Regions from separate parts of the Simplicispira sp. 125 genome, predicted to be linked through region 2. Evidence: riboswitches for the same ligand, from Rfam matches in the RefSeq annotation. Region 2 holds a riboswitch; the other holds the start of a gene.
The links. Region 2 has a riboswitch for thiamine pyrophosphate ahead of thiO (glycine oxidase ThiO). Riboswitches for the same ligand answer to the same signal wherever they lie in the genome.
Positions count from the first base shown of each region.

Region 1: another riboswitch for thiamine pyrophosphate. It lies ahead of thiC (phosphomethylpyrimidine synthase ThiC); the one in region 2 lies ahead of thiO (glycine oxidase ThiO).

Region 1 covers NZ_QEKM01000001.1:3,735,543-3,740,593, forward strand. Annotated here, with positions in the region: gene ftsZ (cell division protein FtsZ) at 1-242, shown strand, start outside; gene lpxC (UDP-3-O-acyl-N-acetylglucosamine deacetylase) at 334-1,257, shown strand; gene C8D04_RS18765 (hypothetical protein) at 1,282-1,458, shown strand; TPP riboswitch at 1,488-1,607, shown strand; gene thiC (phosphomethylpyrimidine synthase ThiC) at 1,716-3,611, shown strand; gene C8D04_RS17525 (methyl-accepting chemotaxis protein) at 3,790-5,051, shown strand, end outside.
Region 2 covers NZ_QEKM01000001.1:1,382,418-1,387,468, forward strand. Annotated here, with positions in the region: gene C8D04_RS06290 (cytosine permease) at 1-883, shown strand, start outside; gene C8D04_RS06295 (glutathione S-transferase N-terminal domain-containing protein) at 941-1,336, shown strand; gene thiD (bifunctional hydroxymethylpyrimidine kinase/phosphomethylpyrimidine kinase) at 1,371-2,225, opposite strand; TPP riboswitch at 2,363-2,481, shown strand; gene thiO (glycine oxidase ThiO) at 2,522-3,601, shown strand; gene thiS (sulfur carrier protein ThiS) at 3,614-3,811, shown strand; gene C8D04_RS06315 (thiazole synthase) at 3,816-4,625, shown strand; gene C8D04_RS06320 (thiamine phosphate synthase) at 4,622-5,051, shown strand, end outside.

The DNA of each region.
Region 1 (5,051 bases), 2.4 Mb from region 2:
CGGTGGTGCAGGGCGGCCTGCGCACGGGAACGGACAACATGTCCTACCCGATGCCTGGCACGGGCATGCTGTCCGGCTCCGTGGGCGCTGCGCCGGGGGCTGTGGGTGGCCAGGCAGACTATGCCGTGCCCAGTGTCTGGCGTACCAACCGCACGCAGGCTGCAGCGCGGGTGGATGCCTTGTCCTCGGGCGGCATGGACGACCTGGAAATCCCTGCCTTCCTGCGCAAGCAGGCTGATTGAGGTGGGCGCTGCACGTTTGTGCCATCGCCGTGATAGAAAAACGCGATGGCGCAGTGCAGCAACAACGCGCAGTCCACACTAAAATCAACGGATGCTTGCGCAACGAACCCTCAAAACACTCACCCGTGCGGTGGGCGTCGGCCTGCACAGCGGCCAGCGGGTCGAGCTGACACTGCGCCCTGCGCAGCCTGACACCGGCATCGTGTTCCGTCGTGTCGATTTACCCGAGCCGGTGGACATTCCGGTATCCACCCAGGCCGTGACGGACACGCGCATGGCGTCCACCATTTCGTCGGGCAGCGCCTGCGTGCATACGGTCGAGCACCTCATGTCAGCGTGTGCCGGGCTGGGGGTGGACAACCTGTATGTAGACATCACCGCAGAGGAAGTGCCCATCCTGGACGGGTCTTCGGCTTCTTTTGTTTTCCTGCTGCAAAGTGCGGGTATCGTTCTGCAAAACGCCTCTAGGCGCTTCATTCGGGTCAAAGAGCCTATAGAAATTCGCCAGGGCGAGGGTGTGCACGCCAAGTGGGCGCGACTCGACCCCTACCACGGCTACAAGCTGCGGTTTGAAATTGACTTTGCCCATCCGGCCGTCGATTCCACGGGGCAATCCGTCGAATTTGACCTGGGCCAGGGCCAATACAGCCGCGACATTGCCCGCGCGCGCACCTTCGGCTTCACCAAGGACGTGGAAATGATGCGTGCCAACGGGCTGGCATTGGGTGGCGGCATGGACAACGCCATCGTCATGGACGACTACAAAGTGCTCAATGCCGACGGCCTGCGTTACGACGACGAGTTCGCCAAGCACAAGATATTGGATGCCATGGGCGACCTGTACCTGGTCGGCAAGCCGCTGCTGGCGGCTTACAGCGCCTTCCGCTCCGGCCATGCGCTCAACAACCTGCTGCTGCGCGAACTCGAAGCCCATCCCGAGGTCTGGGAAATCGTCACCTTCGAGAACGAACGCCTGGCCCCTGCCGGTTTTGCGCAGCCGGTGCGCGCTTGGTAGCGCCAAACCACAAGCCTCCCGCGTATGCTGCTGTTTCGCTGGATCGTCATGCTGTTGCTGCTCGTGGCGGCGCTGTGCTTTGCGTTTTATGCCGGTACCGGCCGGGCGCGGTACAAGCAGCTGGGTTTTGTTGTGCTCAAGTGGACCATGATTGCCGCAGGAGTTTTCTTTGCCGTGCTCATCCTGGAGCGCGGCTTCTGACGCTGTGAACTGTTTCTCGGCCTATACTCGCCCCTGCTCCGGGGTGTGCTGATGCGCTGAGATGCCGGGGGTCTGGAAACAGGCTCCCCGGCGAACCCGACGAACTTGATCCGGTTCATACCGGCGGAAGAAGAGCCGACCTCCTTGTCTGCGTGCATGTCCCATCGGGCGCGTACGCCGTCCACAGACGCCATCCGTGTCTATGGGAGCGCAGGTCCAGTCCGGAGCATCCATCCCCGGACCTTAGGAGACCTGCCATGAACGCCCCCGACCCCCTTGCCCGTGAATCCTTCGCCAGCTTGCTGGCACGCGCCCGCGACCCCTTTCCTGCATCGCGCAAGGCCTACATTGCAGGCGCCCTGCACCCCGACCTGCGTGTGCCGGTGCGCGATATTGCGCTCACCAATGGTGAGCAGGTCAGCGTGTACGACACCTCGGGCCCTTACACCGATCCGCAGGCGCAGATCGACGTGCGCAAGGGCCTCGCCAGTGTGCGTGGCCGCTGGATCGAGGCGCGTGGCGACACAGAGGGCTACCAGGGTCGCCCATCCGTGGCACTGGACGATGGCAGCAAAAGCGAAGACGCAGTGCGCCTGGCCACGCTGCGCGCAGAAGCTGCGGCATTGCAACGCCAGCCCCTGCGCGCCAAAAGGGGTGTCAACGTCACGCAGATGCACTATGCGCGGCGCGGCATCATCACGCCCGAGATGGAGTACGTCGCCCTCCGCGAAAACGGTAAACGCGAGTGGATGGCGCAATACCAGCAAGACTTAGCGCGCGAGCAGCGCCTGGCGGGCAACCCCATGGGCGCGATGATCCCGAAAATCATCACGCCCGAATTCGTGCGCGACGAAGTGGCGCGCGGCCGCGCCATCATTCCGGCCAACATCAACCACCCCGAAGTTGAGCCGATGGCCATTGGCCGCAACTTCCTGGTCAAAATCAACGCCAACATCGGCAACTCGGCCGTCACCTCCAGCATTGAAGAAGAAGTGGAGAAGCTCGTGTGGGCGATTCGCTGGGGCGCCGACAACGTGATGGATCTCTCGACCGGCAAGAACATCCACACCACGCGCGACTGGATCGTGCGCAACTCGCCCGTGCCCATCGGCACCGTGCCGATCTACCAAGCGCTCGAAAAGGTCGGCGGCATCGCCGAAGACCTGACCTGGGAAATCTTCCGCGACACCCTGATCGAGCAGGCCGAGCAGGGGGTGGACTACTTCACCATCCACGCTGGCGTGCGCCTGGCCTACATCCACCTCACGGCGCAGCGGCGCACGGGCATCGTCTCGCGCGGCGGCTCCATCATGGCCAAGTGGTGCATGGCGCACCACCGCGAGAGCTTCCTGTATGAGCATTTCGAGGACATCTGCGACATCATGAAGCAGTACGACGTGGCCTTCAGCCTGGGCGACGGTCTGCGGCCCGGCTGCGCGTCCGACGCCAACGACGAGGCCCAGTTCGCCGAGCTGCACACGCTGGGCGAGCTGACCCAGATCGCCTGGAAGCACGATGTGCAGACCATGATCGAAGGCCCCGGCCACGTGCCCATGCACATGATCCAGGCCAACATGACCGAGCAGCTCAAGACCTGCCACGAGGCGCCGTTCTACACCCTGGGCCCGCTGACCATCGACATCGCCCCCGGCTACGACCACATTGCCTCGGCCATCGGCGCGGCCATGATCGGCTGGATGGGCACGGCCATGCTGTGCTACGTGACGCCCAAGGAACACCTGGGCCTGCCCGACCGCGACGACGTCAAGCAGGGCATCATCGCCTACAAGATCGCGGCCCACGCCGCCGATGTGGCCAAGGGCCACCCGGGCGCGCGCTCACGCGACGATGCCCTGAGCCAGGCGCGCTTCGACTTTCGTTGGCAGGACCAGTTCAACCTGGGCCTGGACCCGGAGACGGCGCAGGAATACCACGACGAGACGCTGCCCAAGGACTCGGCCAAGGTGGCGCATTTCTGCTCGATGTGCGGCCCCAAATTTTGCTCGATGAAGATCACGCAGGAAGTGCGTGAATTCGCTGCGCAGAAAGGCGTTGCGGAGGGCGAGGCACTCACGCAGGGGATGGCGGCCAAGGCCGAAGAGTTCCAGAAAACTGGGGGACGCCTGTACGTCCCGCTGCACCCGGTGGCGTGACGCAGTCGCCACCCGCGGCGGTGGCTTGCCGATGTGCCGCTGTCGCAGGCGGTGAATACCCTGTGCGTGACCTGTTACAGCCTCGCTTATATTCATTACAAATGCAGCCCACAAGGCTGCGGGCGGGGCATGGCCACAAGGCGGGTGCCCGTGAATACCATTTTCTGGAAGGGGAGCCATGAACGCTCTGGGCCGTTTGTCGATCCGTGCACGTCTGTACTTCAGCACGATTTTTTCCCTGGTTCTGCTGGTTGTGCTCGGAGGCATGGGCTATGTGGCGCTGGACCGCACCCGCGACACCGTGCAGGATTTGTTCGCGCACCGCGTGCAGACGCTCACCGACATGTCCGACCTGCGCACCACCTTGGGTGATCTGCGTCGCATCGAAAAAGACATCATCATCAATTTCAACAACAGCGTTGAAGTGGCGTCGATGCGCGAGCGTTGGGCTGCCACGCTGACCTCGTTGCGCAAAAGCCTGGATGCCGTGCGGCAGGTGCAGGCGGCCGATGCGGAGTTTGTCGGTGTGATCGACAAGGTGCTGGACGAGGTCAAACAGTACGAGACAGGCATCAGCCCCATCTTCGAACAGATCGAAGGCGCCATGCTGGATGGAGCGGGTGGCGGGGCCTACGCCAACCGTTTGAAAAGCCACACGGAGAACGCCGACAAGCTGATGAGTGATTTGGCAGCCGGTGCACGCATCCGCATGGACGAGGCGCGGCAAGGGGTGGATACGCGCACGGCCTCCATGTCAGTGTTGATCGGTGTTGCCCTGCTGCTGGGGCTGGCGGTGCTCATCCCCATCACCTTCTTCAGTGTGCGTTCCATCACCCAGTCGCTCGAACTGGCGCGCAGGCTGGCCGAACGCATTGCCGGTGGCGATCTCTCGCGCGACGTACAGGTCCAGCAGCAAGACGAGGTGGGCCAGTTGGTCCTGGCCATGGGCCAGATGCAAGAGGCCTTGCGCGGGCTGGTGCGCCAGGTGCAGGATGCCGCAGGCAACATCTCCACCGCCAGCGGCGAAATTGCCAGCGGTAACCACGACCTGAGCCACCGCACCGAGCAGACGGCGGCCAACCTGGAAGAAACCTCGTCGTCCATGGAGCTATTGACCAGCACCGTGCAGCAAAGCGCTGAATCCTCGCGCCATGCCAATGATTTTGCCAATTCAGCGGCCGAAGTGGCAGGGCGGGGCGGCGCGGTTGTGGCCCAGGTAGTGAGCACCATGGAGCAAATCACCACCAGCTCGCGCAAGATCGCCGACATCACCGGTGTGATCGATGGCATCGCGTTCCAGACCAACATTCTGGCGCTCAATGCCGCTGTGGAGGCCGCCCGTGCGGGCGAGCAGGGCCGCGGCTTTGCCGTGGTGGCCAGCGAGGTGCGCAGCCTGGCGGGCCGCAGTGCCGAGGCCGCCAAGGAAATCAAGGCCTTGAT
Region 2 (5,051 bases):
GTCAGGTGCCATGGCAGCGACCTACTGGCCGATGCTGGCTACGCTGCTCTGGGGCGGCGTGATCACGCTGTTGATCAGCGGCTCAATGGTGCAGCTGGTGCGCCGCATCATTGCCCGCGTGGCGTTGCCGCTGGTGGTGTTGTCGCTGCTGTGGCTGAGCTGGCAGTTCCTGGGCTTGGCCCAGGCGCAGGGGTTCGAGCAGTTGTGGCAGCGGCGCGGCGAAGGCGGCATGGGCGTGATGCCCGCGCTGGACCTGGTGATTGCCATGCCTATTTCGTGGCTACCGTTGGTGGCTGACTATGCGCGCCATGGCCGCAGTGGCGGCACTGCGTTGCGGGGCACCTGGCTGGGCTACGCGCTGGCCAATGTGTGGTGTTACGCGCTGGGGGTGCTCGTCGCCTTGACGTTGCCCAGCCAGGACCTGGTGACCGCGCTGCTGCTGGCGCAGGGCGGGCTGATCGCGCTGTCGCTGATATTGATTGACGAGGTGGACAACGCTTATGGCGACACCTATTCGGGCGCTGTTTCGGCCCACAGCCTATTGCCGCGCTGGAGCGTGCGCCAGTGGGGCCTGGTCGTGGCAGTGGTCTGTACGCTCATGGCGCTGGTGCTGCCCATGCACAGCCTAGAGCCGTTTTTGCTCATGCTCAGCTCGGTATTCGTGCCGCTGTTTGGCGTGATTCTGGGGCGCCTGGCTTTTGGCGCCAATGCCGCTTCAGCGCTGCAGGCCGCAGGCAAGGCGCACGCGGCGCCCATTGTGATCTGGCTGGCTGGCATCGCTTTCTACCACCTGCTACCAAAGTTCGCCCCCGTGCTGGGCTCGGCCCTGCCCACGCTGGCCGTAAGCTTTGTGCTGGCCTACGCAACCCGTCCACGCCGCTGAACGGCCCGTGTCTCGGGCATACCGTGGTGTGCCCACTTGGCTTGCCTAGAATGGCCCATGAAATCTTTTATCCGATTCTTTTTCAAGACCCTGCGCATTGTCCTGGGCCCGGTGATGCTTCTCAAGGAGGCGCTGACCCGCCCCCAAGGCATCGTGCGCTCTCAGGCAGGGCAGGAAGCCGTTGACCAGGCATGCAAGGGCCTGGCGCTGTACCAGTACAAAACCTGCCCTTTTTGCATCAAGGTGCGCCAAGAAATGCGCCGCCTGTCCTTGACGGTCGCCAAAGTGGACGCGCAGCCGGAAGGCCCCGACAGGACTGCACTGGTGCAGCAAGGCGGCCAGGCCAAGGTACCTTGCCTGAAGATCACCGACAAAGCAGGCAACAGCCGCTGGCTCTACGACTCCAAAGAAATCATCAGCTACTTGCGCAGCCAGTTCGCACAGGTAACCTGAGGCCGCCTGAGACGGGCGCAAAAATCCTTGACAGTCAGCCCTGGATGACACGCTGCGCCATGGGCGCATAACCGTGGTTGAGTGGGCCGTGGCCCTTGCCGGTACGCACGGCCGCACCTGCCTGGATAGCGCCCAAAATATACGTGCGCGCCAGCGCCACGGCCTCGGGCAGCGCATGGCCCAAGGCCAGATGCGCGGCGATGGCAGACGACAGCGTGCAGCCCGTGCCGTGGCCGTTGTGCGTGGCAATGCGGGGCGATCGCAGGTATTGGAGGGTGCCGCCCGGCAGCGCGAGCACGTCCACCACCTCATCACCCGGCAAGTGCCCGCCTTTGAGCAGCACAGCGGGCGCGCCCAGCGCCAGCAAAGCGCGGGCAGCATCGTCCAATGCCTCGATGCCCGGGATGGCGCGGCCCAGTAGCAGCGCCGCTTCGTCGAGGTTGGGGGTCACCACGGTGGCCAGCGGGAACAGTTCACGCACCAGCACCTGTACCGTCTCGTCGGCCATCAAGCGGTCGCCGCTGGTGGCCACCATGACCGGGTCGAGCACCACATGCAGCAGTTGGTAGCGCCGCAGGGCATCGGCCACCACGGCCACCACTTCGGGCGAATGCAGCATGCCGATCTTCACGGCATCGACGCCAATGTCTTCCACCACGGCCTCGATCTGTGCGCGCAGCATCTCGGGCGGCACGCCGTGGATGGCGCGCACGCCCTGCGTGTTTTGTGCGGTGATGGCGGTAATGGCGGTCATGCCATAACAGCCCAGGGCGCTGAAGGTTTTCAGGTCGGCCTGGATACCGGCGCCACCGCCACTGTCTGACCCGGCAATGGAGAGCACGCGGGCGTAGCGGGGAGCCTGTGCAGAAAGGGGTGCTGTGTGCGTCATGGCGAAAATTATCCCGGAAACCCAAAGCGCCCCTGCCGTCACCCCCCACAACCCCAGGGAACCAACGCCAGATCCGAGGCCTGCGCATGCGCCACATCAAGCCAGGGGAATCGGCGTTGTGCTGTAATTGCCGCTTACGGACGAAACAGGGGTGTCCCGCTACCCAACGTGGCGCGGACTGAGAAACACCCTGGGGCTTTGCGCCCCGTTACCCGATCCAGATCATGCTGGCGTGGGGAGTTTCCAGTGCAGGCACCTGCCCGTTTTGTCCCCTGTAACACCGCAGACGGACAAACATGACGCTTTCCAACACCTCTTTCACCATTCTCGGCGCCGGTCTGCTGGGGCGCTTGCTGGCCGTATCACTTGCGCGCCAGGGCCACAGCGTGGCCATTTACGACAAAGGCGGCCCGCTGGGCGAGCATTCGGCTGCCCGCGTGGCCGGAGGCATGCTGGCCCCGCTGGCCGAATCGGCCATCGCCGAGCATGGCGTGGTACGCATGGGCCGCCACTCGCTCAGGCGCTGGCCCGAGCTGCTGGCACCGCTGGCGATGCCGGTGTACTTCCAGCAAGAGGGGACGCTGCTCGTATGGCACCGCCAGGACGCGCAAGAGGCCACCCGCATGCGCCAGCAACTCGAGAACACCCGCACCAGCGTCACCGAACTGCCTGCCATGCAGATGCTCGACAGCGAGGGTATGGCGCAGATTGAGCCCGCGCTCGCGCCGCGCTTTGCCCAGGGCATGTACCTGCCTGGCGAAGGCCAGCTCGATAACCGGCAACTGCTGGCTTCGCTGGCTGGCGAGATGGAGCACCTGGGTGTGCAATTGCACTGGAACACGCCGCGCGAACTGGGCTATTTTGGCGCAGACCACCCGGGCTGGCTGCTCGACTGCCGCGGCCTGGGCGCACGCGGTGACTGGCCCCAACTGCGCGGTGTGCGCGGCGAGGTGATCCGCCTGCACGCCCCCGAGGTCACGCTGCAGCGGCCCACACGGTTGCTGCACCCGCGCTACCCGGCCTATATCGCGCCCAAGGAAAACAATGTGTTCGTGATCGGCGCCACCGAGATCGAGTCCGAAGACCTCTCGCCGGCCAGCGTGCGTTCCACGCTGGAATTACTGAGCGCTGCCTACGCCGTGCACCCGGGCTTTGCCGAGGCCCGCATTCTGGAACTGTCGGTGCAATGCCGCCCCGCCCTGCCCGACAACCTGCCAGCCGTGCGCCAACTGGCGGCGCGCACGCTGCAGGTCAACGGCATGTACCGCCATGGCTACATGATTGCGCCTGCGATGCATGATGTGGTGCTGGATATCCTCGCAGGCGGCACGTCAGCGCGGGCGGCTGAGTTCGATCTGTTGATGCAATTGCTCTGAAGCGCCACAACCATGCACATTCTCATCAATCTCCAGCCCCACGAACTGCCCGAGGGCGCCAGCGTGGCCGACGCCCTGGCCGCCATGCAGGCAAAACCGCCCTACGCCGTGGCCGTCAACACTGTTTTTATACCCGCGCCCCAACACCCGCACCACCTGCTGCAAGCGGGTGACAAGGTCGAAGTGATCTCCCCCGTCACAGGGGGCTAAAACCATGAACACGACATCAACCGACGACGCCCTGGTCCTGTACGGCCAGCAGTTTTCCAGCCGCCTGCTGCTGGGCACATCCCGTTATCCCTCGCCGTCGGCACTCAAGGCCGCCGTGCAGAGGGCCCAGCCGGCCATGGTCACAGCCTCGCTGCGCCGCCAGGGCAGTAATCCGGCCGAAAGTGGCCAGGGTTTCTGGGAACTGCTGCGGGAGCTGGGCGTGCCGGTGCTGCCCAACACCGCCAACTGCCACAGCGTGCAAGAGGCCATCACCACGGCGCAAATGGCACGCGAGGTGTTCAACACCCCGTGGATCAAACTAGAGGTCATTGGCGACGACTACACCCTGCAGCCCGACACCCTGAACCTGGTGGCTGCTGCCGAGAAGCTGGTACGCGACGGCTTCTACGTACTGCCCTACTGCACCGAAGACCTCGTGCTGTGCCAGCGCCTGGTGGACGTGGGATGCCAGGCCATCATGCCCTGGGCTGCGCCCATCGGAACGGGACGCGGCCCCATGAACCCCTATGCCTTGCAGGTGCTGCGCGAACGCATCAACGTGCCCATGCTGATCGACGCGGGCCTGGGCCTGCCTTCGCACGCCTGCCAGGTGATGGAATGGGGCTTTGACGGCGTGCTGCTCAACACCGCCGTAGCCCTGGCGCAAGACCCGGTGGCCATGGCCGGCGCCTTTGCCGACGCTGTGCATGCCGGGCGCGCCGCCCGCCATGCAGGGGCCATGCAACCCCAGCAAGCCGCCCAGCCCAGCACCCCGGTGCTCGGCACCCCGTTCTGGCACCATGCGCCCGCATGACTGATAGCAACACCCTGGCGCAAGCCATTACTGCGGCCCACGCCACGAGCTTGACCGGTTTCCCGCCGCAGCCGGTGCCTGCGCCCGAAAGCGACGCGCCGGTGTACCTGGGCGCGCTGCAGGCCTGCAGTGCACTGGGCTTCATCGCCCACGATGCGCAGGTGCTGGCCCATGCCTGGCAAGCGCGCTGGGAGCGTACCGGCAGCACCACACCCGAGATTTGGCCCACTGTGGCGCAAGATTTTGGGCTGCAGACGCGGCCGCACGCAACGCCTTTTGCCGTCTGCCCACAGCAGCTCGGCCTGTATGCCGTGCTGCCCGATGCCGCCTGGGTCGGCCGCATGGCCCGCGCAGGCGTGCCCACAGTGCAACTGCGCTTCAAATCGGATGACACCGCCGCCATTGCCCGCGAAGTGCTCGCCGCCG